3 linked regions of the Exiguobacterium sibiricum 7-3 genome follow. The protein of the gene in region 1 interacts with the protein of each later gene in a pairwise test. Links are inferred from orthologs where the notes say so. Each region holds a gene or a part of one and is shown in the gene's direction. Other genes may lie near its edges.

The links.
Region 2: the proteins of P402_RS0101815 (region 1) and P402_RS0103870 interact in binary tests that used the Bacillus subtilis proteins (3 or more experiments, as listed by UniProt). The link is inferred for Exiguobacterium sibiricum 7-3 from one-to-one orthologs.
Region 3: the proteins of P402_RS0101815 (region 1) and P402_RS0114745 interact in binary tests that used the Bacillus subtilis proteins (3 or more experiments, as listed by UniProt). The link is inferred for Exiguobacterium sibiricum 7-3 from one-to-one orthologs.

What each region holds. Positions count from the first base shown.
Region 1 is NZ_KK211190.1:157,057-164,504, forward strand. Bases 3,595-7,334 are described here. They hold P402_RS0101815 (efflux RND transporter permease subunit), read left to right. Parts: upstream 3,595-3,972; coding sequence 3,973-7,134; downstream 7,135-7,334. Other genes in these bases: P402_RS0101810 (TetR/AcrR family transcriptional regulator), read left to right, coding at 3,595-3,928. Also shown: P402_RS0101790 (inorganic phosphate transporter), read right to left, coding at 1-738; P402_RS0101795 (DUF47 domain-containing protein), read right to left, coding at 755-1,372; cyclic di-AMP binding protein CbpA, read left to right, coding at 1,715-2,353; P402_RS0101805 (pyrroline-5-carboxylate reductase family protein), read left to right, coding at 2,412-3,179; more of P402_RS0101810, read left to right, coding at 3,371-3,594; P402_RS0101820 (C40 family peptidase), read left to right, coding at 7,352-7,448. UniProt on the Bacillus subtilis protein: Required for self-resistance to surfactin, an antimicrobial lipopeptide surfactant produced by B.subtilis. Also required for swarming motility.
Region 2 is NZ_KK211190.1:577,760-588,532, reverse strand. What follows is about bases 4,724-7,720. They hold P402_RS0103870 (ABC transporter permease), read left to right. Parts: upstream 4,724-5,619; coding sequence 5,620-6,822; downstream 6,823-7,720. Other genes in these bases: P402_RS0103860 (helix-turn-helix domain-containing protein), read right to left, coding at 7,441-7,720; P402_RS0103865 (hypothetical protein), read left to right, coding at 6,889-7,320; P402_RS0103875 (ABC transporter ATP-binding protein), read left to right, coding at 4,737-5,630. Also shown: P402_RS0103910 (Asp23/Gls24 family envelope stress response protein), read right to left, coding at 1-224; P402_RS0103905 (acyltransferase family protein), read right to left, coding at 276-1,343; P402_RS0103900 (SGNH/GDSL hydrolase family protein), read left to right, coding at 1,387-2,127; P402_RS0103890 (hypothetical protein), read left to right, coding at 2,491-2,964; P402_RS0103885 (alpha/beta hydrolase), read right to left, coding at 3,025-3,624; P402_RS0103880 (ring-cleaving dioxygenase), read right to left, coding at 3,621-4,559; more of P402_RS0103860, read right to left, coding at 7,721-8,070; P402_RS0103855 (ABC transporter permease), read right to left, coding at 8,096-10,030; P402_RS0103850 (ABC transporter ATP-binding protein), read right to left, coding at 9,996-10,760; P402_RS0103845 (sensor histidine kinase), read right to left, coding at 10,753-10,773.
Region 3 is NZ_KK211190.1:2,660,235-2,671,234, reverse strand. The notes cover bases 3,826-7,049. They hold P402_RS0114745 (MMPL family transporter), read left to right. Parts: upstream 3,826-4,179; coding sequence 4,180-6,849; downstream 6,850-7,049. Other genes in these bases: P402_RS0114740 (MBL fold metallo-hydrolase), read left to right, coding at 6,924-7,049; P402_RS0114750 (MarR family winged helix-turn-helix transcriptional regulator), read left to right, coding at 3,826-4,144. Also shown: P402_RS0114780 (GGDEF domain-containing protein), read left to right, coding at 1-763; P402_RS0114775 (FusB/FusC family EF-G-binding protein), read right to left, coding at 817-1,449; P402_RS0114770 (hypothetical protein), read left to right, coding at 1,565-2,293; P402_RS0114765 (general stress protein), read left to right, coding at 2,372-2,821; P402_RS0114760 (universal stress protein), read left to right, coding at 2,851-3,300; P402_RS0114755 (hypothetical protein), read right to left, coding at 3,361-3,552; more of P402_RS0114750, read left to right, coding at 3,701-3,825; more of P402_RS0114740, read left to right, coding at 7,050-7,775; P402_RS17220 (hypothetical protein), read left to right, coding at 7,863-7,991; P402_RS0114730 (hypothetical protein), read left to right, coding at 8,110-8,814; P402_RS0114725 (ROK family transcriptional regulator), read left to right, coding at 8,971-10,119; P402_RS0114720 (hypothetical protein), read left to right, coding at 10,353-10,835; P402_RS0114715 (ABC transporter substrate-binding protein), read left to right, coding at 10,864-11,000.

The sequences.
Region 1 (7,448 bases):
CTGTCCACCAACCGTCTTGATGATCCGCCATCCACCGACGGATGTTCCGAGACCCATTGCGACCGCACACGATAGTTTAACCCAAAGTGCGACTTCGTGATCGGTTTGGAAACCGGATGAAATAAGGGCGAGCGTGATGATACCCATCGCTTTTTGTGCATCATTCGTTCCGTGTGTGTACGATTGAAGAGCTGCTGTTGCGATTTGCATATGACGGAAACGACGATTCGTCTTCGCCAAGTTTCCTTTTTTGAAAACTACTTTAAAGATGCCGTAAACGATAAATCCAAGAGTGAAGGCAAGAATCGGTGAAATGATCAGTGCCTGAACGATTTTTAAAATTCCTTTTGCTTCGATTCCGCCAAAGCCGACAGATGCGATAGCCGCACCGGCGATTGAACCGATCAATGTGTGCGAAGAACTAGACGGAATACCGAAATACCACGTCAAGAGGTTCCAGGCGATAGCAGAAAGTAAAGCAGCAATGACGACATAACTTCCGTGCTCAAGCGTCGAAGGATCGACGATATCACTGGAAATTGTTTTAGCGACGCCAGTAAACGTGATTGCACCTAAAAAATTCATCGTCGCGGCAAGAATGATAGCGTGACGTGGTTTCAAAGCACGAGTCGACACCGAAGTCGCAATCGAGTTCGCTGTATCGTGGAAACCATTAATGAAGTCGAAGCTAAGTGCGAGAATGACGATTATGGCGGTGATGATAAAAAGACTATCCATCTCGTTAGCTCCTCACTTATGCGTTTTTCATGATGATCGTTTCAATGACGTTTGCTGCATCCTGGCAGTAATCGGCGATTGACTCGAGCGACTCATAAATTTCTTTGTATTGAATGATTTTGATTGGATCTGTTTCTGTTGCGAACAATGCTTTGATTGATTTACGACGCAAGTTATCGCAGATCGTTTCCTGTTCTTTTACTTTGATAACGTGTTCACGCATCGGTTGGAGTTTACGTGCGACTAACAAATCCATAGATAAAGCGAGCTCATTAACGGCAATGTGGATCTCATCCACAAAACGGATCATATGCTCGTCTGCTTTTACGATATTGTAAATTTCGAAAATAGCTGAACATTCTTCAAAACCATCGAGGACATCGTCAAGTGAGTTAGCAAGCGCTAATAAATCTTCCCGGTCGATTGGTGTAATGAACGCGTTGTTCAAATCGATGATCAGTTGATGCATCAGATCGTCACCAGCTGTTTCAAAATCTTTTACTTTATGGGCGAATTCTTTGACATCGGCAATACCATTGATTTTAAAGTCGACGAAAAATTGTGACGTTCGTTGCAGGTGTCCTGCAATCTCAGATAATTTAACCGCGAATGGATCTTGTTTTTTACTGAACATTTCTTCTGCCTCCATATTAAGAACAAGAATAGAATAGTGAAGTGACTTCACGAGTTCGATTGTATCAGACGCTATTGTAAAAGAATACAACTATGTCCCGTCTTTACGAAATCTTAATAAATCTTAATACTAAGGGGATTGTTGAATTAATAAAGAATTAAAAATTGCGGAAATAAGATGGATTCGCTTATTAATCTTGAGGAAAATTGTGTTTTCTCTTGGCGCTTGTGAGGGAATAGAAGAAAAGCAGGAGAAGGAAGAGCGGAAGCGAATAAGAAATTAAGTTAGAGCGCCATGTAAATCAGGTATAATGATGTTAAAGGAAAGAGGAGGACGTTTTGTATGCTCGTTCAAAGTTTGTGTATTCCGAAACACCAGTGTGTCAAGATTTTAGAAACCGCTACGATTCGAGAAGCATTACAGACGCTAGAAGAAACAGGATATCGTTGTGTCCCGGTTCTTGATCAGACCGGTCAATTGTTCAAGGGGAACATTTACAAGATGCATATTTACCGCCACGGAATGAACGGTGGTAGCTTAGACGATAACGTCATGACGTTGATCAAAAACACCACGAAGTTCATCTACACAGGCAGTAACTTCTTTGAAGTCTTTTTCTCAATCAAAGAATTGCCTTACATCGCAGTCTTGAATGATGATGGACAGTTCTTCGGCATCTTACCACACGGAAAGATGCTTGGTATGCTCGAAGAAGCATGGAATCGTGATTCAGGCAGCTATATCTTAACGGTTGCACTCAGTGAACAAAAAGGTGCCCTTGAAAAGATCGCTAAAATCGTCAATAAGTACTCAACCGTGGCGAGTTTGATGACACTTGATGCGAAAAGCAGTGTCATGCGCCGGGTCTTGATCACATTACCGACGGACTGTGATGAGAAAACGAAAAAGAAAATCGTCAAGAAATTAAATGAAAAAGGACTCCGTGTCGTTGCTGTGGAAGACTTGGCAGTTCGTGTATAATGACTAGGAAATCTGAAGGGACCAGCAAGTGGTCCTTTTTTTGTTGGGAGGAATAAAAATGAAAATTTTAATGGTAGGGGCAGGTTCGATGAGCGAATCCTTAGTCAAAGGATGGCTTGATTCGGGTATATCCCCTCAAACGATCACGATGACCAATCGAACCGACCGGACACGTCTGTTCGCTCTGGCGGAGCAGTACGGTGTTCGGACGACGGCCGAGGAACAGGTCGAACAATTTGATGTCGTTGTTTTAGCCATGCAGCCGGACGGAGTTCTCGACTACATCAAACAACAGACTTGGACGGATCAGCTGGTGGTGTCCGTCGCCGCGCACATCACACCGTCAGACATCGAAGCATACGTTTCGTGTGGTGCTGTCTGTGCGATGCCGAATACACCCGTCGCCTTTCAGACAGGAATGACGGGCCTATGGTTTGGTGACCTCGTATCCGATAAGAAAAGACAACAAGCGACGGCATTGTTTGAACGAGTGGGTCAGACGGTTGAAACGAATGCGACAACGATGCCTTATTTGATGGCAGCAGCGGGATGCAGTCCTGCTTTCTTCTATGAAATCGCCGGCGCGATGACACCTGTATTAACGAAAGCAGGTTTTGATTCTTCTTCTGCCCGGAAAATCATTGCACAGGCGATGAAAGGATCGGCGGAACTATTATTGCATGAAGAACGTCCGACAGCGGAATTGATTGACGATGTAGCGGCTCCGGGTGGTCCGACGGATCGTGGAGTCCGCGTTCTGCGCGAGCATCACTTGGCACAAGCGATGCATGCTGCTTTGATGGAAAGTGCGCGGGAAGATAACTGAATATCATCTGAAACGTCTACCGGTTCTCGATTCGAAGAACGCAGGTAGGCGTTTTTTGATCAGATTCGACTCATATAATACGAAGCGTTTCACGTGAAACATTGATTTAATCTTGCAAAGTAGGGCAGAACACCGTATATTAAAAAAAGAAACCGTCCAGACGGTACAGTAAAATAGAAAGGAGAAAAATGATGGTCAGTACAAAAGCGTTAGAAACACGACGGCGAATCACGGATGCGACTGTTCAAGTCATGCTGACTCAAGGGTTTCCACAACTGACACTTGAAGAAGTGGCGAAACAGGCGAATGTCTCCAAAGGCGGATTGTTGTATCATTTTTCTTCCAAAGAAGAATTATTGATGGGTGTGATTGAAGAACAGGAACGGCGTCAGTTTCAGCAATATCAGACGTACCGGGAAGAGGGATTCGGTCCAATGGAAGCATTCGTCCTGTTGCAAGCACGGTGGGACGAAGAATTTTGCCTCGACATCGATACGGTATTGTTTTTGTTGTCCCTGTTAAAGGAAAATGCCGCTTTTGTGGAAGAACGAAAAAAGCAGGTCCATCAGTTTTTTGATCAGTTGATGGAACAAGCGGATCCTGTAGACGCGATGATGATTCGGTTTACGTTGGACGGGCTAAAGATGTCGGAACATTTTCAGTTCGGTCAACCTGCACCTGACGTACGACAGGCCTTGATTGAACGGTTATTGAAACAAGCACGCAAGATTGATCAAGCATCAAAATAATAAGGTGGAATTGAAAAAGAAGAGAGAGAAGGCGGATTTTTACCATGAAGCGTATCATTCAATTTTCAGTCAATAATAAGTTTGCCCTTTGGTTGCTGACGATTATCATCACAGTCGCCGGAATTTATGCCGGAACGACGATGAAACTCGAGACATTGCCGGATATCACGACACCAACCGTGTCCGTGACGACGATTTATCCGGGAGCAACACCGGAACAAGTACTCGATGAAGTCAGCCGTGAACTTGAAAGTAAGGTCGAGAATCTCGGCGGAGTCGAAACCGTCCGCTCGTCCTCTTTCCAGAATGCCTCAAATCTACAAATCGACTACAGCTTCAGTACAGACATGGACGAAGCGGAACAAAAAGTCAAAGAAGCATTGGCGAACGTGGAGTTACCGGAAGGCGCCCAGGAACCTCAAGTTTCCCGAATTTCCTTTGATGCCTTCCCGGTCATCGGATTTGCTGTATCGGACGAAAAACGTTCCTTGTCCGACTTGACCAAACTGGTCGAAAACGAACTTCAACCAAAACTCGAAGGAATCGAAGGCGCACAAACGGTTCAAATTGCCGGTCAAGAAATCCGCCGAATTGAGATCCGATTTGACGAAAAGAAACTGCAACAGTATGGATTGACGGAAGAAAACGTCAAACAACTGATTCAAGCGAATGATTCCCGCTTGGCACTTGGATTATATGAATTAGGTGATAAAGAACAGGCTGTTGTCCTCGATGGAAAGGCAACGACAGTCACTGAACTGAAAAATCTCCGTCTGCCTTACACACCACAAACAGCAACAGGACAAGCACCTGAAGCAGGCGCGGGACAAGGACAGACGCAAGCACCTGCGCAATCGGCGCCGACAGATGCGGCTTCGGCACAAGCCTCGAGTCCGGCAGCAGTTGCACCGACGCAAGTCCCGACCGTTAAATTATCGCAACTGGCGACGATTGAAGACAAAGGGATCGAAGAATCAATTTCCCGGTCAAACGGGGAACGTTCGATCGGCGTCCAGGTGACGAAATCACAAGACGCGAATACGGTCGAAGTCGTCAATGCGGTCAAAGAGACGATTAAAGACTTTGAGAAAGACAACGCTAGCGTAAAAGCATCGATCACACTCGACCAAGGGAAGCCGATTGAAGAATCGGTCTCAACGATGATCAGCAAAGCATTGATTGGTGCCTTGTTTGCCGTCGTCATCATTCTCTTGTTCCTGCGTAACATCAAATCAACGATCATTGCCGTTATCTCGATTCCATTATCTCTGCTGATGGCGATTTTAGTCTTGAAACAATTGGATATCTCTCTCAACATCATGACACTGGGTGCGATGACGGTTGCGATTGGTCGTGTCGTGGATGATTCGATTGTCGTCATTGAGAACATTTACCGTCGATTGACGGATCCAACTGAACCGTTAAAAGGGAAAGCGCTCATCATCGATGCGACACGTGAAGTCTTCATTCCGGTCGCTTCATCTACAATCGTCACGATTGCCGTCTTCCTGCCGCTTGGATTTGTCACAGGATTCGTCGGAGAACTGTTCCTTCCATTCGCCTTGACAGTCGTCTTTGCGCTCTTTGCCTCGTTGATCGTGGCGGTAACGGTTGTTCCGATGTTTGCTGACTCACTCTTTAAACGCGGAAAGGCACCAAAACCTGAAAAAGAAGATGGCGGAAAACTCGCCAATTGGTACCGGGGTGTACTAAATTGGTCATTGAATCATAAACTCGTCGTGTTTGGTCTCGCCGTCCTGCTGTTGATCGGCAGTTTCGCGCTTGTTCCAACAATCGGCGTCAACTTCTTGAATCAAGAAAGTGAAAAAACATTTTATGTGACCTATAATCCAAAACCGGGTCAAACACTTGATGATTCTTTAAAGGCAGCAGACCAGGCAGAAGCTTATTTTGACAAGCAAAGTGATATAGATAATCTTCAATTTACAGTCGGTGGAGAAAATCCATTAAATCCTGGAAATACAAAACAGGCTGTCTTCATTGCCCAGTATGATCCGGATACAGCCGATTTTGCAGATGTGAAGCAACAGGCAATCAAACAATTGAATAAAGAGATTCCGACAGGAGAATGGAAAGAACAGGACTTTAGTGGAGGAGCAGCTTCTTCTGGTGTCTCATACTCCGTTTATGCGAATTCCATCGACGATTTACAAACGATGACACCTAAATTCGTGAAAGCGATTGAAGGTGAATCGAAATACGTGCGTAAAGTAACAACCGACTTAAAAGAGTCGTATACGCAGTACACGTTCGAAGTCGATCAACAAAAAGCCGCTGAATTCGGTATCTCGACAGCGCAATTGGCACAAGGGATTGCCAATGTGCAGGGTGAAGAAAAACCACTTTCTACTATAAAAGTAGACGGCAAGGAACTTGATGTCATCGTTCCGAACGAACAGACGACATATGGTTCCATCAATGATTTACAAAAAACAGATGTCACGACGCCGCTTGGTGTCCGGAAACTGTCGGATTTCGTCTCCGTTAAAAAAGGGACGACACCGGATTCACTCAGTGAACGGGACGGCAAATTGGTCGCGACGGTCACTGCAGAATTAAAAACAGACAAAGCAACAGAAGCTTCACAAGCCATCGATAAAACAGTCAGAAAAATTGATCTTCCGACAGGTGTTTCGTATAAAGCAGGTGGTGTGACGGAGCAAATTCAAGAGTCGTTCACGCAACTCGGACTTGCGATGGCAGCAGCAGTCGCCATCGTCTACCTTGTTCTCGTCGTCACCTTTGGAGGCGCATTGACACCACTTGTCATCTTGTTCTCGCTTCCGTTTGCCATCATCGGCGGATTACTCGCGCTGTTGATTACAGGCGAAACGATTTCAGTATCTTCATTAATCGGTGCATTGATGTTGATCGGAATCGTCGTGACGAACGCCATCGTTCTGATTGATCGCGTCATTCACAAGGAAAAAGAAGGACTTGATACACGTGAAGCCTTGTTGGATGCATCAGGAACACGACTTCGTCCGATCTTGATGACAGCGCTCGCGACAATTGGCGCCCTATCACCATTGGCACTAGGTCTTGAAGGCGGTGCTTTGATTTCGAAAGGGCTCGGGGTGACGGTCATTGGCGGATTAACAAGTTCAACGTTATTAACCTTGTTGATTGTCCCGATCGTCTACGAATTCTTTGCACGGTTTCGGAAAAAGAAGTCAATGGATTAAGCGGACTTAGTCTTTCATCATTTAAGCAGGTATCATGAAACGGCTCCAGACTGCCATTTCATGACCTGTTTTTTTATTTGTTGCAAAATTGTTACGAAAAACTATCCCTGTTAATAAACTGTAACACGACGATAGAAAACAGCATGATAGGATAAAAACAGTAATTATCTGATAATTTAGTTTTTCACATAGACTTACTTACAAGGGAGATAGACGGATGAAAAGTTCATTTTTAGTTCGTGTCATCGTATTTGCAACGTTGCTCATCAGTAGTTTTGCCGCTGTTCCCCAACAAACGAAAGCCAGTGCATCCA
Region 2 (10,773 bases), 420 kb from region 1 along the record:
ATGATCGACATCCCGTATTTGATATGAACCGAAAGACTGACCGTAATCGCACCGTCAACATCCTCGACCTTCACGAGTTTGACCATCTGTTTTTCCTGTAACTTCGAATCGTCTTGTGTAAAGGCAATCCCTTCGGTTTCTTGAACTGCTACCCCGGCAATCACTTCAATGACTTGTTGGGAAACGTTTACGACACCATCCGCATTGTTTAAGTTATATGACATACTTTCCACGCCCTTCATCTATTAATCGCTCTACCTTAAATTGTATAGCATTTAACCTTTTTTTGAAAGGTCTTGTCGTTCTTCGACGATTGGACGGATATCGATTTCAATCAGCGGACGCATCAGACGGACGACGAACGGATGGATAATCACGCCGACAATCAGCAAGGCAACACCGATGACGATGAGCAAGGCGAGCCAGGTTTGCGGCACGAAGGCTGTTGTCACGTATTGCCGCCATGCCATGACGAAGAAGACATGCAGCAGGTAGACATACAAGCTGAGCTCACCCGCCCGTGTCACGAGCGGCAGACGACGCATCGGAACGAGCATCATGAATCCAAGTGATGCTGTAATCGACAGGAAGTAGATGACACTGTGCTTCAACACTCCAATCCAAGCATCACTGTCATACTGTTCGACATACGGGAAGCGGTGTTTGAATGCATTCGCTAAAGCGACGATTTCTTGCGGCGTATCGCGCCATGCTTCATAAAGAAGGAAACCGATGACACTTGCGAATGCCAGTCCGCCAATTAACCGGACATTCATTCTCCGTTTGAAGTTTTTCGGCATCTCGAAAATCCGGATGAACTCATGTTCCGACAAGTAATTCCCGAGCAGGAAGTATGGATAGAACATGATCAATTTACGTAAGGCCAAAAAGCCTGTGTTTTCGAGTTCAAAGCCGTACAATAAAGCAAAGGCGAGTCCGAACCAGACATAACCGCGTAAATGGACGACATACGGTGTGACGATATACCAGACGACCATGACGAATAAATACCAGAGTGCCCAGTAGGGACGTAGCAGATGTGTTCCGAGATTTTGTCCGGACAACAACGGCAATCCTTCTCCAAACGTTGCCCATGAACCAATCAAAATTTGCCAGACACAATAGACGGCAAACAGTTGAATAACACGCAAGTACTTGTTTTCACGGAAAAAGTAGCCGCTTAAAATAATAAATAATGGCATGTGAAACGAATAAATGATCAAGTACACCGTTTCGAGTAATTTTCCATCGTAATCAAACCGTAAATCCGTCAGCATATGGCCAATCACTACGAAAATGACAAGGAATCCTTTGATATTATCAAACCACGGATTTCGATTCATGTTACACTACCCCTTATACTCCCTCGAAAGGAACGATTGTTTTATGAAAAAAGCACTAGTCATTCTCTCGGTCGTCGCAAACGTCGTCCTCCTCGCCTTATTGCTCGGACGCAAACCGATCGAGCTATTCGAGCAGGCCTTTCCTGCGACGAACACACAACCCATCACGACATTCCAATATACGAAAAATCCGAACTACGTCCGTTTGAATAGTCTCTTTCATACTTATCAATACCCAAAATCACCGAATTCTGTCATGCTCGGTGACTCGATGACGAATTTTGGTGATTGGCGGATCCTGCTCAATGATCCGACGATTGTCAATTTCGGGATTCCCGGTGATACGACGGAAGGATTTTTGACGCGGCTTGACCTGATTGTCGAGATGCAACCCAAACGTGTTTTCTTGATGGGTGGCATCAATGACATCCGTCACTTCACCCCGATTCCGACGATTACGGAAAACATGACGACGATCGTGACGACACTGCGAAAAAATAACATTGATGTCGTCATTCAGTCAACGTTACCCGTCGCACCAAAATATTCCGATTCGGTTCGCGTCAATCGTGACGTCGAAGCCTTGAACCGAAATCTTGAACAGCTTGCAGAATCTGCCGATATTCCCTTTGTTGATTTACGACCGGAGTTGACGAATCAGCAAGGTTATCTTCAAAACCGGATGACGTACGACGGTCTTCATTTGGTCGGTGGCGGCTACCTGCGATGGAGCGACGCTTTAAAACCGTTTGCGGAACGGATTCAGATTACGGAAAACAAATAAAAGGCAGTCGAAAAAAGGAGATTCCGATTTTTACGGAATCTCCTTTTTCGACGTTCATCTACGCGGTGACAGGCACCGTGTTATCAGTCTTCCTGGTTTTTAACACCCATATACGCGGCGACGCTCGATGCTGAAAATACAGCGATTGCGACGATACCGACTGCAATCCATACGACTTGATCCATCATTTCTCCCCCTTGTATGTAACCGTTCACTTTCTTTTTTTAGCGTACACGAAATTCGTCAAGAAAGAAACACATTTTCTATGTCTAACGACTAGACGTTTCGGGAAAAAGTAACTATAGTAGAAGGACAACTATAAATTGTCAGAAAATTCGATTATTTAACAAGGAGGTGATTCTGATGTCAACCCCAATCCTGAAACCCCGACTTCAGATCAAGCAACAACAACGAAGTATAGTCAACTTTAGTTATTGGTTCGTCATCGGTCTCATTGGATGGATGATGCTCAGTTTCGTAACTGGACTTCGAGACCGACTAGCAAACCTTCCCATCTACGAAAGCGTACCGCTTATGTTAGCTGTTCTCCTGGTAACCGGTGTTGTCCTGAAAATGGCCCGGGATGAATGGTGGATCCGGTATCTCAATCGTCAAACTCAATTTTACATCGGTCATGAAACGGTCGTGACCTGGTGCCTCATCATCGACAGCATGTGGTTAATCCGTAAACCGATGCGCCGCGAACTCCGTCATCTCTATCGACACATCACCCAAACGAAAGCATCACCAGAAGCCATCGAGACACTTGCAAACGAGCTTGTCGAACGTGGTATCCTCATCGTCTATTCCCGTCCTAAGAGCGACCATCCTGCTTGAACACAAAAAAAGCATGGAATGCCAGGACAGATTCCTGAATCCCATGCTTTTTTTGTGTTGTTATTTTTGAGCGATCCAGCTTGCTGCTGCTTCGATGGTCGGCATGACGAGCTGATGACCGTGGTTCGACCAGGTCACATCGACCGTAGCCCCCGCCTGTTCGAAAATCTCTTTTAAGTCTTCCGTTTCCGAAGCCGGGCAAATCGGATCATTGGTTCCAGCCCCGATAAAGATTCGCATCTGCGACGAATCTGGTAACGTCACGCCGCGACGCGGTACCATCGGATGAAGCAAGATCGCCTGTTCAAACAACCGTTCTTCGAACATCATGTTCGCCGCGATGTTCGCACCGTTCGAATAACCGACCGGGATGACGTCTTGAAGGGAAAAGTCATTTGTCCGGCTCATCTCTTTCACGAACTCAATCAAACGGGCTGTCCGAAGGGCAAGATCTGCTTCATCAAAGACCCCTTCCGCCAATCGTTTGAAGAATCGGGGCATCCCGTTTTCCGTCACCTCACCCCGGACCGACAGATAACCGGCCTCCGGATCGAGGAGTCGGACGAGTCCGACTAAATCCTGTTCGGTCCCGCCTGTTCCGTGTAATAAAAGAAAGATAGGTGCGCCTGGTCGTTTAGCCGGTTCAAATAAATGAATCATATGAGTCTCCCCTTTGGTAGTGTGATGGGTGCGACATGTCCTTCGATTGTCGCCCGGTGTGCTTCAAATTGTTCCGGTAATTTTAAGTCTTCTCCAAGTACCTCGAACGCTTCATCGACCGTAAATCCCGGATTGTCAGTCGCAATTTCATGCAGAATCCGTCCCCGGTCATGGAAGTAGATCGATGTAAAGTAATTCCGGTCCTTCACTTCCGTCGTCATCAATCCGAATGTATTGATTTGTTTCATCCAGTCCAGTTGTTGTGCCTGATCGTCGGCCCGCCATGCAATATGATGGACTGTCCCGGCACCCGGACGGCCAGCCGATACGTTCGTATGCAAAATATCGATGGTATTGCCGAAGTCGCCTTCCGCTTCATAACGATCCATCGTCTCGGAACGTTTCGCAATCGTTAATCCGAACGCTTCCGTCAAGAGACGTGCCGTATCTGCCGGATCGTGCGACAACAAGGTCGCACCGGCAAATCCTTTGATGGCGACGTCCGTTGATATCCCGTCGATTTCGAAGCGGCTGTTTGCTCCTTTGCTTCGTTCGACCAGTTCAATCTGTAATCCGTGCGGATCTTGGAAGGCGAGTTGTTTTTCTCCGAAGCGTTCTGCTTCTTCGAAAGTCACCTGTTTTTCAGTTAAACGATTTTTCCAAAAGTCATAACTACCTGTCGGAATGGCATATGCCGTCGTACCGACTTGCCCCGCCCCGACTTGCCCTTGCTGAATGCCTTCAAACGGGAAGAAGGTGATGATCGTTCCGGGTGCACCCGATTCATTGCCAAAATAAAAGTGATAAGTTCCCGGATCATCAAAGTTGACCGTTTTCTTGACGAATCGTAATCCGAGCGTCGTGCCGTAAAAATCGAGATTTTCCTGTGGATTACCGACCATTGCCGTAATATGATGAATGCCTTTTGTTTTCATATGCGTTCACGCCCCCTTCTCTTCATTTCCTTTAACACAATAATAGTAACTAATTTACTAAAAGTAAACAATTATGCTTGAGTCATCGTTTTGGAACCTTTTTCCCATTTTCTCGTAAAGACAATAGACACTTGAACTTGATTATGTATTTCATTTGAATGAAGGAGGACTGATTCCATGCTTGAAATTAAAGCCATCACCAAACGATTTGGTGCGTTCACAGCCGTCGATGATTTATCATTCGAAGTACCGGAAGGACAGATTTTCGGATTACTCGGAGCAAACGGTGCCGGAAAAACAACGACGTTCCGGATGTTACTCGGTTTATTACAACCGACGGAAGGATCCATCACCTGGAAAGGACAACCGATTCCTTTATCTAAAATCGGTTATCTTCCCGAAGAACGCGGATTATACCCGAAAATCCGTGTCGATGAACAATTGATTTTTTTAGCCGAACTACGTGATATGAAACGAAAAGATGCCAAACACTCTTTACTCGAATGGCTCAACTACTTCCAAATCCCACAGTATGAAAAGATGCGCGTCGAACAATTATCGAAAGGAAATCAACAGAAGATCCAGTTGATTTCTGCCGTCCTACATAAACCTGACTTGCTGATTTTAGATGAACCATTCAGCGGACTCGATCCCGTCAATGTCGAACAACTGAAAAAAGCGGTTCGGAAACTGACGGCAGAAGGCACGACCATCGTCTTCTCAAGCCACCGGATGGATCATGTCGAAGAACTGTGCGAACACGTCGCCATTCTCGATCACGGGAAACCGGTCGTCGCCGGTTATCTTCCGGAGATCAAGGCAGGATACGGCAAGACACGTGTTTTGTTGACGACGGATGCGCCTGCCCTGCTTTGGGATGCGTTGCCGGGCATCCTTCAAGTCGAATCGGACGGAACCGGTCACAGTTTACAAGTCGAATCAAAAGAAGCTGCCGACTCCCTGCTCCGTCATTTGATTACAAAAGGATTCCATGTCGAACGATTCGTTTGGGATCAATTATCCCTGCAAGACATCTTCATCGAGGAGGTTGGAAAACGTTATGAACCGTAAATTCCTGACATTGTATCGTTTTAGTCTGTTTCAAAAATTACGGGCGAAAAGTTTTCTCATCTCGACCGTCCTGATGATTGTGTTCCTCGTCGGATTCAGCAACATCGAGCGGATCATCGACTGGTTCTCAGGAGACGATCCGAAAATCGCAGTCGTCAGCTCCCTCGAGGCTCCAATCATTCCTGTCTTAAAAGAGGTCGGCATCAAAACAAAGATCACCGAAAAAGACTATTCCCTGAAACAGGCACGACAAGTCGTTGACAAAGGAACGTATGACGCAGTCGCCTTATTGTCTGATGATCCGTACCGGGTGACGTTAATCAGTGCTAGTCCAGAACAGGAGTTGCAGACACAATTGTCTACTGCTTTAAAACAAGTCCGCGACCAGACGATCATCACTAAAGCCGATGTCGATCCGGCATTACTTGCTTCGCTTGCCGCTCCGATCGACGTTAAACAGGAATTGACATCGACCGGCGGTAAAAGCGAGGACGAATTATTCGCTGCGTCTGCTCTCGTCTATGTGTTGCTGTTCCTGATGTACTTTACGATTGCCATCTACGGCGGCATGATCGTGACGGAAATCGCCAATGAAAAATCATCACGTGTCATGGAATTGTTGATTTCTGCTGCCAGTCCGATTCAGCATATGTTGGCGAAAATCACATCGATTGCCACCGTCAGCCTGATTCAATTGTCGTTACTCGTCGGAGTCGGCTATTACAGTGCCCAAAGCAGCAGTCTGTTTGATCAGCTGTCGCTTGATTCGCTGAGCGTCAAGACGATTGTTTATCTGTTCGTCTTTTTCTTACTCGGTTATCTGCTGTATGCGACGCTCCTCGCTGCACTCGGTTCGCTCGTCAGTCGGGTTGAAGATGCCCAACAGGTCACCTTGCCGGTCATCATGTTGATTGTCGCCGCTTTCACGGTATCGATTTTCAGTTTGAATGCTCCCACGAACCAGGCAGTCGTCATCCTGTCATTCGTGCCGTTCTTTACCCCGATGTTGATGTTCTTGCGCGTCATGCTGACGGAAGTCCCGGTCTGGCAAGTTGCTTTATCCCTCATCCTGATGGGGATCAGTATCGCACTCGCTCTGTTTGTCGGAACACGATTCTATCGCGGGGGTGTCCTCTTTTATGGATCAAATCCGTTGAAGCAACTGCGTCGTATTTTAGGTGGACGCCAGTAGTAGTTTACAAGACGAACCGTTTCCGCTATCGTTAGGTGAGAAAAAGCCTTGAGGAGGAATTACGTTATGCGGTCTCGTTTTTGGGCAGCGATTTTATTCACAGCTGCCGCCATCGTCTCGTCCCTTGTCATGTTCACGAAATTTCCACAAGCAAGTGAGACATGGAAGCTGGTCCTCGCTTACGGCGGAGTGACATTCATCGTCAGTTTATTTTATTGGTCTTTCGTCGCTGTACGCGTCCAGTCCTCTCGTTTATACGGTAGTTGGATCGGCGTTTTTATCGGCGGAACGACGGTGTTACTCGTTTGTGTCGCTCGTTTCCTGATTCGCGGAGACTTCATGATGATTTTAAAATGGCAGGCCATGCTTGGTAGTCTGACTTTAAACTTCGGTTATGTCGGCTGGGTGCTTGTCATCGCCAATGCCCTCATCGGTTTCTTGATTGGACGGACACGACAAAAAGGACGCCGGTCACCACGTCCTGCGCCACAGCGTTAATCCATTTAAAAGTTAATCCATCTAAAAACAGAACTGACTTGAACGTCAGTGTTCATACAAACGAGGAAGACGGATATTACATCCGCCTTCCTCGTTTGTTTATCTTTCCATTCGAATCGTTTACTTCCGGTGATAACGTGCCCGGTCAACTGATTGACTGAACTTCGTATAACAATCGGTTGCTGTCGTCTCGGTTTCTTCCGTCAGACGGTTGAGGTATTCATCGAGTTGAAGCATCGTCGGGAGTTTGTCCGCAAACAGTTCGAACGTCTCGGTCGCCTCTTCCCGTTGCAATTCCCCCGCCTCCATGACTGCTTCCACTAATTCGTGAAAAATCCGCTGTTCCGTCGCATTCATCGTCTGTTCAATCCGTTTGACGTCTTCGTCATACATTAAATCGAACAGGCGCATCCGTTCTTCCAGTTGTTGTTCAATCATCGTTTCGTCTTGTCCCATCGTCTGTTCATACGCCAATCGCATTTCTTCGAGCGGCGTTCTTTCCTGCATGACGAACTTCAAGGACTCCCCGGTCCAGATGTGTCGTGCCAAGTAACTGGAGTCGATATGCAGGGCCTCCGCCAAAGATTCGATATACGCTTTCGTTGGATAGACTTCGCTGAGTTCCGTACGACGAATAAAATAGGGTGCAACCCCAAGATTTCCCGCCAACTGGTCGATTGAAATTCCGGCACGTTCTCGTAAGATTCGGATGCGGTCACCGTATCCCCGGTAAGGTGAATGGTCCAGCATGTTATCCCTCCTCGCTATGCTATTATCATACCCTTGAATCGGGTATCGGATACATCGAACTTTCGCACGATTTTTTCAGCAGATGCCGCGGATAGCGGACCCATAAAGGCAAGATACTGATGAAATAACAGCAGGTGACGATTCCGATCCAAACAAAGGACAAAGGAAGAAATGGACCGATTTTCAGTCCCTCTTCCGATAAGATGACCTGAAAGAGCAACCAGGCATGGAAGATGGAAATGAAGTATGGGACCATCAAAACGGTACCGTATTTCACGAACAGGAACCGACGGATACTCCGTTTACTGAAACCGAGTGCAAATAACGTCTTTAAGCGTTTTTGTTCACGTTCTGCCGTCATCTGCATCCAGACGTGCAAGAAACTTGCGTTGATGACAAACAGCCAGATCGTCAACAGGATGACGACAAACGAGACCAGGCGGATGATGCGAATCCCGTCCAGTTTGTCTTCCGTCTCATTGATTATCTGGTACGGAACCGGAGTTTTTTTGCCGAGCTCTGCTTTGGACTGAATTTCCCGGACAATCGACATCCAACGGGTCCAGCGGTCCGTCCCGTAATCGGCATACGATGGTGTATCAAAGACCCGGATATGGAATACTGGACGATCCATCATGGCAAAAGCACGGTCACTGACGACGAATAGTGTTTCAATCCGGTCATTGTATCCGAATAACAGACGATGTTCCGCCATCGGTTCAAGTTGGTAGCCGGCTTGCTTCATCTCGGCTTTTGCTTTTTGCATCGTCGGTGTCACTTCCTTGACTTGAACCGGACGGGCCGGAATCATGAAGGTCTGTTTGTCCGTCAACAGCGTCCGTTGCTCGTGACCTAGATGCTTCATCAGTTCGTTATAATCCGATAACGGAATCATGTACCGGGTCTTGACTCCTTTGAGCCGGACATCCTGCCGGTATTTGTCCGGAAACGTTTTTACCATCGTCCGTTCCAGTTTTTCCAGACGCTCGGACGGGACGGCAACTTCTTCGTAATAGACCAGTCCGAATTGATTGTTCGACGAGAGATCAAATCCGATCAGCTGAAAGATAAAGACGAGACCGACGGCCGTCAACGCACAGGAGGTCAAGATTGTCCCCAGCGCGACCAGCGTACTGTTCGTCTTTAACTGAATCGCGATTTCCGAGACGATTAACTTTCGTAACGACAACCGTCGCGGACGATACAGTTTGAGTACCATCGGGATGACATGACGACAGAAAAAGAACGAGCCGACGAAGATGATGAAAGGAAAGAAGAGCAGAAAGATATCTTGTTGTGTCAGCGCCATGAAATATCCATAAAAGAGGATGAGCACTGCCACTCCCTGCATCGTAAGACCAAAGCGGATCCGAAAGCGCGAATGGGACCGGACAGGACGGTCTGGACGGAATTTATAAATCGCGAGGACTGTCGCAATCAACAGTGTCAGTAGTGCACCTGCGATCAATACTAAAAAGGAGGTGATAGAAATCTCAATCGTCAGCCGCGGTAAGAACATGACTTTTTCAATCGAGAGTAACATCAGTTTCGTCAGGACAACCCCCAGCGTGATGCCGCCCGTAATGGCCAAACCACCAACAATCAGGATTTCAATCATAAAATATTTTAAAAAATGGGAAAAGCCGCTTCCGAGCGTCCGCATAATCCGTAAATCATTTTTCCGGTGTTCGAGCATCGTATACGTCGTCGAATAAATAAACAGGATACTAAAAAATAAGATGATGACTTCAGCAATGAACACAAATACCATCGTCAGTTCGATGACCTGATTCAGTTGGCTTAAGACTTTGGCGATATTCTGAAACGATTCGCTGACGACGAGATTCCAGTAACTCGTCGCAATCGTCATCGCGACGATGATCGTCAATGCGTATCCGTAGTAGAGACGCTGATACCGCTTGATGTTACGTAGGGCGTATTGCAGATAAGTGATGTTCATCCCCTCCTAATAACGAGAGCGACTCAATGACACGCTGAAAGAACACCCGGCGTGGTTCATCCCGGAACAATTCCGTCTGAATGCTGCCGTCTTTCAGGAACAGGACGTGATTACAATACGATGCCACTGTCGGATCATGAGTGACGATGACCATTGTCATACCTGCAGCATTCAATTCCGCCAGTAACTCCATGACGTGTTTCGTCGCCTGAAAATCAAGAGCCCCCGTCGGTTCGTCCGCGAGCATCAGACGCGGCGCGTGAATCAGGGCGCGCCCGATTGCTGTCCGTTGCCGTTGCCCGCCGGACACTTCATCGACTTGTTTATCGAGCAATTCATCAATCTGCAACCGTTTCGCGAGATGTTGCATCTCTTCCCGGGCTTCCTTCGTTTTTTTACCGCTGAGCATCAAGGGGACGAGCATATTTTCAGCCACCGTCAACGAATCCAGCAGATTGAACTCCTGAAAGATGATCCCGAGCGTCTCACGCCGAAAGCGGGTTGTCTCTTTCCGTTTGAACGTTGCCGTATCAATACCTTCAATCAAGATGGATCCCCAACTTGGTTGATCGAGCGTCGCCAGCAGATTGATCAAGGTTGATTTCCCACTGCCGGATGGTCCCATGACGGCGACCATTTCCCCTTCTTCGACCCGGAAATTGATATCCGTCAACGGTTGTTCCGTCACTTTTCCGGGATAGACTTTTCCTAACTGTTTGACTTCAATCATCTTGTTTCCCTCC
Region 3 (11,000 bases), 2.5 Mb from region 1 along the record:
GCCAATTGGATTAAAGATCAATCGTCAGATTCTCGATGGGATTCGTCTCGTTATGCCCTATGTTTTCCTTTTGATTTTATTCGTGACAATGGCGCGGCAGGCCGTCAGTTGGAATGGGTTGACGATTGGTCTGATGATTGCGGTTCCGTTGCTGATTTCAAGACAGGTACGGATTGTGATGGATAATCAGCGTCTGCGTGAAAATCTGGAGGCAAAGGTCGAGGAGCGGACGGCCGCTCTCGAACAGGCGCTCGAAGAGATGGAGCATATGGCCTACCATGATGCCCTGACCAATTTACCGAACCGGTATTTATTTGCCCGTTTGTTTAAGGAAGAGTTGCGGCGGGCAGAAATCCATCAACGTTTCGTCGGCTTGTATTTCATTGATATCGATCATTTTAAACAAGTGAATGATACATACGGCCATCATGTCGGAGACCAACTGATCATCGACATTGCCAACCGTCTTGAAAAACGATTACCGCATAACACGGTCATCTCGAGACAGGGTGGGGATGAATTTGTGGTGTTATTATTTGATGTGAAAGAGGAGTCGGACATCGAAGCATGCGGTCAACAGTTGATTGACTTGTTCGAGCGGCCGTTCATTCTCCAGGAGACACCGGTCTTCATGACCGCTAGCATCGGCGGTGCGATTTATCCGACCCACGCCACGTCGCGCACAGCCCTGATTGAGCAAGCAGATGTCGCGATGTATGAAGCAAAACGCCGCGGGAAAAATCAGTTTCATGTGGAAGTCTGATCCATCAAAAGAGGAGCGCCGATTCAACTCGGTCCGCTCCTCTTTTGTTGTTGTTACTTCATTTTAGCCAATAATTTTTCAAGAGACGTGGGATCCGTCACTTGCTCATTACAATGGTCACTGTCGATACAAATATAGTTGCCGACAGCCCGGTAGTGGTCAGCTGACTGATGCGTACGAGCAGAGACCAAAGTGACATCGCTATATTGATGACAGACCGTACAGATGCCTTTTTTTATGGTGGGAACGTAATGACCTTCGACGCCGATCCATTCTCCTTGAAGAGGATAGACAAAAAACTTCTTTTTGTTTCCGGTATCATTCCAGCTTAAATAGGTCGTCTTGAAAAAATCGAAGGAATGAAGCGGCGGATGCCGTAACTTCTTTGTTTTTCGAAATAGTTGTTGAAGTTGTGATTCCGTAATGGACGGAAAAGACGCGACGAGCGGTTGTATCTTCTCGATATACCGGATTAAATCAGCTTCCGACTTTACATTTCGCACGAGCATCAGCAATGCTTCTTGCTCCGCAGTCAGAACCGGAATCAGGTCAAAAATCTTTTGGGCGGCACTGTAGATAACAGCATCCAACACATCCGGATCATGGACTGTCGTCAGCTGTTGGGTCAATAAATCGACTTGGCTCCGGATGAAATTGTATTGAAACGGCTTAATGAAGGGTTCCATATGACATCGCTCCTTTGTAGTCCTCTATTCACTGAATCTCTTTTGTCAAAACGACATTTTCCTTGTTTCCGTCATTCGACAGGCGGGAAATGAATACCTGAGGAGGTGTCCGATCATGCAACCGTTAACCGGACTTCGTTTGTTGAACTTGATCAGTTTTTTATTTGTCCTCTTGGCCCGTGTCGTCTGGTATGATGCACCGGCAGGAGAACGTCTCGCAATCATGCCGGCACCGTTCATTGATGCGATTTTTGGCGTTGTCTATACGACCTTATTGATTTGGTGTATTCGACCGGTTCAGGCTTACCCGGCCGACCGGACATTGATTTTTGATATGAGCGGGTGGTTCATGCTGACGATGATCGGATATGGTGCCAGCAGCATCATCGGTCCGCCATGGGAGCTTGTCTTGACGACGATTTCTTTTATTGCTTTATGCATCATTTATATGAAAATTCAGCATCACCCGAACCGTTCCCCCTGGATGCGCTCACCGTTTTCAGTCTTTCTCGCCTGGTCGAGCATTCAGATTTTAATTCTGCCCTTTCGGATTTTGCGGGACTTTCGATTTGACGATCTATTCGGATTGACGACGTCGGAATGGGTCACGGTGATGCTGATTCTTTTTGCGCTTGGAGCCGCATTCTTTATTTTCGTTCATACCGATTGGGTATTCGGACTCGTCATGATCTGGTATTACATTGGTCTGTTCTTTAATGGACGATTGACAGACTTTCAACAGGGCATCACGATCTTCAGTGTCATCATTGTGACTGTAGCGGTGATTATCGTCTTTCGGAAACGTGAAAAATTGTTTGCGGAAGAAAAAAGACCGGTTTCGTAAGAAAACAACAGTTGATGACGTTGCTTTTGGTTTTTTGGGGTATATCCCTTATAGAAGTATAAAAGGGGGAAATGACCAATGGGGAAAAAACAGTTGATCGGTACGTACGAAAATGAGACGGATTTAATTCGCCAGATTGAAGATCTGCATTTTGCAGGATATTTAGAAGAAGATTTATACGTCGTCCTGCAGGATAAAACCGATATGGCGATGTTACGGGGGCAATCGGCCGCACAACTCGTTGCCGGGAAACGGACATTGTTCGAACGCTTTACCGGAAAACCGGTAACGGACGAGGAAACACGTGCCGCTTTTGATTCACTTGGTTTAGCGGACGGAGAGGTCGACAAGCATGTGGCGAGCGTTAAAAACGGTGCCTATGTCCTGCTTGCGGACGAAGAAGGGGCGAAACGCCCGGCACCTGAGCCGAAGAGTATTTTAGAGAGTGAACCGGAAGGCATTGAGGCGGAGCGGAAGCTTGATCACGAGAACCGGGCACTTGAGAATGAAAACGATCGGATGTTGTAAACGTGCCTGAGTGGAAAGGGTGAACAACGATGGAGAGTCACTATCATACAATTTTAGTCGCGGTCGATGGATCAAAGACGGCAGACTTAGCTTTCGAAAAAGCCGTCCAGTTCGCAAAACTCGATCAAGCAAAGCTCGTTATCGCACATGTCATTGATATCCAAACCTTTGCCAACGTCCGTGCCAACCAACGATTCATCGATCAAAACGTTACGGAGTACGCACAGGAACTTCTTGATAAATATCAAAAACGGGCGATTGAAGAAGGCGTAGCAGAGGTCGAACTGGTCATTGAAAGCGGGTCACCTAAGACCTTGATTCCGAAAGTTATCGCACCGCGTGTCGGAGCGGGACTGATCGTTTGTGGAGCCGTCGGGATGAATGCGATGGAACGAATCATGATTGGGAGTGTCTCTGAAAACATCTCCCGTTACGCCAAATGTGACATCTATATCGTTCGCCCGAAAACACTCAAATAAGTGCCAAAAAGCTACTTCGATGGTTAATCGAGGCAGCTTTTTTTTGTTCATTCTTTCGACTTATGTCAATAAATAATAAAACACGCCTAGAATAATCAAGATGACGGGCAACAATACCAAGTACATCCAGGACATGTTTTTCGCCGTTTGGCTGTTGCTGTAAGTTTCTTCGTTCCGACTCTGTCCGACCATCATTGTAAAAATAAGTCCAAGTACACAGATCACGAGTGCAATCCAAAATAATGCGGTCATGTGTTAATCCCCCTTTGTGTAGGATGTATGCTCTTCCATCATAACGAAGATTGGAATTGTATGTCAGGATATTTTGTGACAGTTTGGAGTTGACGCTATCTGGTTTAGGGGCTAAACTACTGGTATGAGTTTAGGGGGTAAACTAATCATGAAGGAAAATCTTCGGGAAGCCGTTCAGTTATTTGAAGAAGTGATGATTCATGGGACAGAACGTGTCTTGAAATCAGTGGATTCACCGGTTTGGCGTCTCTACTCACCAGAACAACTGCATTTGTTGAAGCTAGTCGATAAATATGGACCAATCGCTTCCGGACGGATTGCCGTCATCCAAGGTGTTCACAAAAGTGCGATTTCAAATCGTCTGAAAAAGTTAAATGAACACGGCTTGGTCGAAGTCGAACGTTCGGAAGATGATCACCGGACAAAACGGATCATTTTGACGGAAGCGGGAAAAGAAGTCGTCGAGGCCTCGGATCAAGCGATTTATAGTTATTTGGAACAATTGATTGATGGCAAGGTCGATGATGACGAAATCAAACAATTCATCGAGACATTCCGGAAAGTCAAAGCCATTTTAAAGATTGAAGATTAATTTAGAAAAATAGACACAGAAGAGGTGGAACGGGAATGCGACAAATCGTCAAATGGCGTTGGCCGATCGTAATCGTCTTGTTGCTTGCGACAGTCGGATTATTTTTAGCAGCACCAAACTTATCGAAACAAGCAGAAGATGCAGGTGCCATTCAGCTCGCGAGTGATACAGATTCACAACGGGCAGCGGATATTTTAAAAGCAGCCGGTGCAAGTGAAGAAACGATTTCGCTGGTCATTCCATTAAAGGAAGCCGTTACGAAAGAAGACCGGACGGAAATCGGTCAAATCGTCAAAGATTTAGAGAAGCTGGATAAACCGGTGACAGGAGTCCTGAATCCGTTTGAGAGTAAGGAAACGGAAGGACAATTGATTTCAAAAGACAAAAAAACAGTTCTCGTTCCGATTACCGTTGATGGTACGCAAGAAGAAATCACGGCACTCGCTGAAGATATCCGAAGTGACCTCTTACCGGACGATCGGACGATTTATCTGACGGGTGAATCACTCATCAATGCCGATGTGAACAAAAGTTCACAAGAAGGATTGAAACGAACGGAATTAATCACAGTCGGTCTGATTTTTGGTCTGTTGTTGATTGTCTTCCGTTCGATCGTCACACCATTCGTTCCATTATTTGCGGTTGGTGTAACTTATTTAATGAGTCAATCATTTGTCGCCTTTTTCGTTGATTGGTTCGGATTCCCGGTCTCGAACTTCACGCAGATTTTCCTGGTAGCGATTCTCTTCGGGATCGGGACGGATTACTGTATCCTGCTTCTGAGCCGGTATAAAGAAGAATTGACTGCCGGACATGATGTCGAGACAGCCATCGTCAATACCTATAAAACAGCGGGACGGACCCTTCTCATCAGTGGTCTTGCCGTCCTCGTCGGCTTCTCGGCGATTGGTTTCGCTGATTTCCCGATCTTTAAATCGTCGGTCGCCGTTGCAGTCGGAATCGCGGTCTTGTTACTGGTTCTCTTTACACTCGTCCCGTTTTTCATGGCGACGTTAAAAGAGAAATTGTTCTGGCCGTCAAAAAATGCGGCAAGTCATCAGGACAGTCGTTTATGGGCCCGATACGGTGGTTTATCGATTCGTCGTCCATTGCTTGCGATGGCCATCGTCGCTGTCGTAACAATCCCGACCTTGTTCACATACGATGACGATCTATCGTTCAACACCGTCGATGAGATTGGTGCAAAGTATGAGACGGTTAAAGGATTAAATGCCATTTCAGACGGATTTGGTGCCGGTGAGTCGTTACCGGTCAATATTATTCTGAAGGACGACCAAAACATCGTGACTGAAAAAACGGTTCCGTATGCAGAACAGTTGAGCCGTGAACTGGTCAAACTCGATGGTGTCAAAGCTGTCCGGTCGATTTCGCGTCCGACAGGCGATGTCATTGACGATTTATATGTCGATCAACAATTGAAACAAGTTGCATCTGGTCTGACGGATGCAAAAGATGGACTTGGTAAAGTCGGTCAAGGTCTTCAGACTGTGGAAGACAATTTACAGAATATCAGTGGTCAGATTCCGGCCGGTGACCAGGCGTCAGCGGGTGCAGCACAATTGCAACAAGCTGCAGATGGTCTTGGTCAAATCAATCAGCAGTTGGCGCTTGTCGGCCAAGGATTGCAGTCAGCAGAAAACATTCCGCAAACTGTCGGAACATTGACAGCGTTATCCGGTCAATTGACACAAATTCAAACGGGAATCGCACAAGCGGCAACCGGAATTGAAACGCAAGGCGCACAAGCCGGTCAACTCGGTAGCGGATTAACCCAACTGGCTGATGGTGTCGGATCTGCTAATAATGGTCTTGGTAAAATCGAAGACGGTTTGAAAGAAGCAGCCGATTTCCTAAAAGAGATGGGCAACTCCAAAACGATTCGCGGTACCGGGATGTTCATTCCAAAAGACACCTTATCGAGTAAAGACTTCGAGCCTGTCATCGACCGCTATACGATTGATGACAAAACCGGTCTGAAATTCGAAGTCATCCTGGACAATGATCCGTATTCACCGGAGGCAATCGAAACGGTCGCTGCCATCAAGAAAACGACAGCGAGTACACTGAAAGATACACCGCTTGAACAGGCACAAGTTGCGTATGGCGGTATCTCGAGCATCAACAGTGATTTAAATGATACGTCAAAAGCCGATTTCTCACGGACTGTCGTCATCATGATCATCAGTTTGTTTATCGTCCTTGCGATTATGTTCCGCTCATTGATCATGCCGTTGTTTATGATCGGTTCGCTTCTGTTGACGTACTATACGTCGGTATCGATTGCTGAACTGATTTTCGTCAATGGTCTCGGTTATGACGGCATCAGCTGGGCCGTTCCATTTTTCGGATTCGTCATGCTCGTTGCCTTAGGAATCGATTATTCGATCTTCCTGCTCGACCGGTTCCGGGAAGAAACGATTAATGGACTCGAGACAAATGAAGCGATGTATGTCTCGATGAAGAAAATGGGCTCCGTCATCATTACGGCTGCCATCATCCTTGCCGGAACATTTGGTGCGATGATGCCGTCGGGTGTTCTGAGTCTGGTTCAAATTGCGACGATCGTTATCACAGGTCTGCTCCTGTACGGATTGATTGTCTTACCGCTCCTGATTCCAGCGATCACGGTATCGTTCGGAAAAGGTGTCTGGTGGCCGTTCCGTCAAAAGCAAAATAAGAAGTAAGTTGATTCGACTGGTCCATCCGGACATCATCCGGATGGACTTTTTCGTTATACTACAAACAGGAGGCGATCAAGATGCAACAGTTTAAACAATTAACGAGCCGGATTTGGTATCAAACGCCCGTCAGTGAAACGGATCGGCCAATCGTTGCCGTCATTACGGGCGACGAGCGGAGTCTTGTGATTGATACCGGTAACTCCAGTCAGCACGCGACACTCTTTTTGGACGAGATAGAGAAACACGGGTTGAGACGGCCGGATCTCGTCGCATTGACCCACTGGCACTGGGATCATATTTTCGGTATGAAGCAGATGGCTGTACCGACGATTGCGACCAAACGGACCGTCGACGAGATGCGGAAGATGATGGACTATGACTGGTCGGACGAGGCGCTTGCGGAGCGGATCCAACAGGGGATTGAAATTCCGTTTTGTGCCGATGCGATCAAACTCGAGTTCGGGAAGGACCGGGAGATTGAAGTCATCTTGCCGACGATTCGTTTCTCGGGAGAACTTGAAATCGACCTTGGAGGCGTGACGTGTCTGTTACGGCAGGTCGAGAATGACCACTCACCAGGGAGTGCTCTTGTCTATATTCCGGAAGAACGGGTTTTATTTTTAGGAGATGCGATGTATGCCGACATCTTTTCTGCCAAGTGGAACTATACGGTGGGGCAGACGACCCGGTTACTGGATGTCATCGCCGAGTACGACGCTGACTATTATGTCTGGTCGCACGGCGAAGCGATGTCGAAGGGCGCGTTTGAGAAAGAGGTACACGTCTTACGCCAAATCATTGAAGTGACGCAACGAGCAGCAGGGCATCTACCGGAGATGCAGCGGCTGTACCGTGAGCTGGTCGGACGGGAACTGACGACAGACGAAGAAGAAACACTCGTATTTTTTGCAAATGGTGCGAAAAAATAATTAAAACAGCAGGTGCTGAACAGATCATTCGAGAATTCCTTATGTATAAGATAGAAAAAAATGGATTTTAGCAAAGGAGTTCTCGTAATGGATCGTAAGCCTGAAGATCGGAATGAAACGGCCAATCGTGTGTTTTTTGGAACAGCTAATATTTTCACGGTCCTTGTAGTGATTGGCTTTGCCTTATATCTGCTGTATCAATTTTTTGTGAAATGACGGATCATCCTGTAGCCCAGGGTGATTTTTTTCGTTTTAGGGGAGTGCAACGGAACCAGATATTGGGTAATTCAATACAAAGGACAAAATGAACTTTACGAAAAGGAGGCACTTCCCCATGAAACGCATCCAGATTGCCGACTTTGACCGTCGTATGCCGCCGCTTGAATTACGTGAAATGGACGATTATTATGAAACGATGTTTGTTCCCGACTATGATGAGGTGTATCAGTCAAACGAGATCCGAACGATTCAACTGGCTGATATTTATGTTAATTTAGCGATGACAAAAAGTGAGGTCCGGCTCGTTTCGGCTTTGTTTTTAAAACCGGTCGAGGTAGCAGATATCGTATCGTGGATGCAACTGTACACGATTAGTTTTGCGATCTCTGACGCATCCGGTTACTACGTGGAACAGGCGGATGAAATTTTAGAAATTGTGTTGTATCAAGGGAATCCAATCGTCATTGCAACCAGAGGAACAGACCGGTTGTATTATGACACCGAAGGAGCAATCGAGATGCGGCGGGAATCGAGTGAAGTGATGGGGAAAAAGCCATTGCTGTATTTGAACGGTGAGGCATGGTATGGCGTGCCGCGACTTGAATTTAATCCGAATCAAGATGAACTGCATGTCAACGGAACGTTTTTATTTGCCGACTATATGGATGTTTATCAGGGACGGGTCGGTTTTTTCCGGAACACCGATCCAGCATTACCGATTGTGCTGTTGGTCGGAGAAGCCATCATCGAAATGGAACTGACCGAAAATGCAGACGGAAGTCGTGTCTTAGTCATTGAACAGCCGTATGATGAAGCGTGACTAAAAACAGGATGAGGTCGTGTGAATTCACCGAGCGTTTTCGGAAAAGTTAAATCGCAACGAATCTTTGGGTAACCATGAAATCCCTTACAAAATATGCGAGAATAGATATAGAGACAAGAATGGAAGGGATGCGGGACGAACATGGTTAAAGAGATGCCACGAAATTCAAAGTGGATGCGTTCCTACAATCGGGCACTTGTATTACGTTTGATTCGGATGTATCAACCGATTTCACGAGTGGAACTGGCACAACAAACAAAACTGACGAAACCGACCGTTTCGAACATCGTCGGAGAACTGATTGCGGATCAACTCGTGACAGAGCGTGAACTCGGTGTTTCAAACGGTGGACGAAAGCCGATTCTGCTCGAACTCGTGGCGAAAGAACAATATGTCATCGGGATTGATGCGACAAGTCACCGCTTCATCGGAGTCATCGCGGATTTAAGCGGAAATACGATTCACGAAGTGGAAACGATGGGTAAATTTGATACAAACGAAGAATTAATGCAGGCTGTCGTTCTGTTGTGTGAAGAACTGATTGAGGCGACGGAGCAGGTCGGAACGATTCACGGCATCGGAATATCCGTTCACGGGATGGTCAATCCGGAGACCGGAGTGATTTTATTTGCCCCTCGTTTTCATCTCCATGATGTGGCATTAAAGGAACATTTGGAAAATCGGTTTGCGTACCCTGTTTTTATCGAAAACGATGTCCGGGCTCTCGCTTCATTCGAATTGTTATTCGGAGAAGGCGTCGGGGTCGACCAATTTTTCTATCTGTATGCCGGAGAAGGAATCGGAGGGGCGTATGTCCTGGACGGGAAGCTGATTGACGGCGAAAATCACATTACAGGTGAGGTCGGGCATATGCGACTTGATTTGGATGGCCCGATTTGCTCCTGCGGGAATCGGGGATGTCTCGAAGCATTGGCTGGGGAAAAAGCGTTGTTGCGTGATTTTGAAGCCATTGACCCGCAAGTCAAGACACTGGCGGAACTGAGAAAACGTCTGACGGACGGGGATCCGTACGCGAAAGCCGCGTACCACCGGGCGGGTGAATACATCGGAATCGGTGTCCTGAATACGATTCATCTGATCAATCCGAAGCGGATTTTACTTGGAGGACCGATGTTTGAACTGGCTCCTTCCATCGTCGATCAAATCAAAGAACGGGTCGAACACACGGCCTTGACGACGGCTTCACGTGAAACCGATGTTAAGATGGTTCCCTGGAGTGAAAAACAAGGGGCACTCAGTGCAGCGGCACTCGCAACAAACAGTATTTTTCAAACCATTTAAAATGCAGCTTGCTGGGTTACGGTGTTTTCACCGGATCCGGCAAGCTTTTTTTGTGAAAAGAACGAAGAAAAAATATTTTTTGAAACCGTTTACAAAACAAAACAGCATGTGCTATAGTTTTCTTAAAGTTAGATAATAAATTTAATTTACTAAGTTTTCATCAACCAGTGGAGGTGGATGCAGACCGGCAGGGACCGGTTAAGCTGAAACAGAAAGAAGGGGGCGTCGCGCAGATGGAAACAGAGGATTTATGGGTTTCCTACCGTGAAGCTTTCGGGCGTTACGGAGCAATCCGTGGCTTTTACGTGAACCGTTTGACAGGAGATATGACGGAACAACAGCCGGGAGATAAGCGGTCTGCAGATCAAGACGGCGTTCTCGTTCGGCCACGACAAGATGGAGTCTTTCAATTTCGAATGTCGTCCGTACAAGGGGTACTGACGATTCGATCTTCAGAACTTCATCTTCGAAAAAATGAGAACGGATACATTGAATTACGGGTGTTGATGCAACACATGCGCACAGCCGGTTGTTTGACGCTCGGTGGAGAATTTTATCTGTTCGTGACACCGGAAGTGGACACGTTAGACTACCGTCTGCGACTGATTGCACGAGTCTTGATTCAACTCCAACGGATGCCGATTGGCATGGAAGTCATCGAACAATGGTGTCAACACGCACAGCTTGAAGGGCAACAGCTTAGAAAGTACGCTTGACCACTCACATACAAAGGGGATCACTCACATGAAATTCAAAAAAACCAAAGTACTCGCAGCTGCATCAGTTCTGACATTATCGGCATTACTTGCCGCTTGTGGTGGCGAAGATGAAAAACAGGCGACAACAAAAGACGGAAAAACCGTCATTTCCTGGTGGGGTTG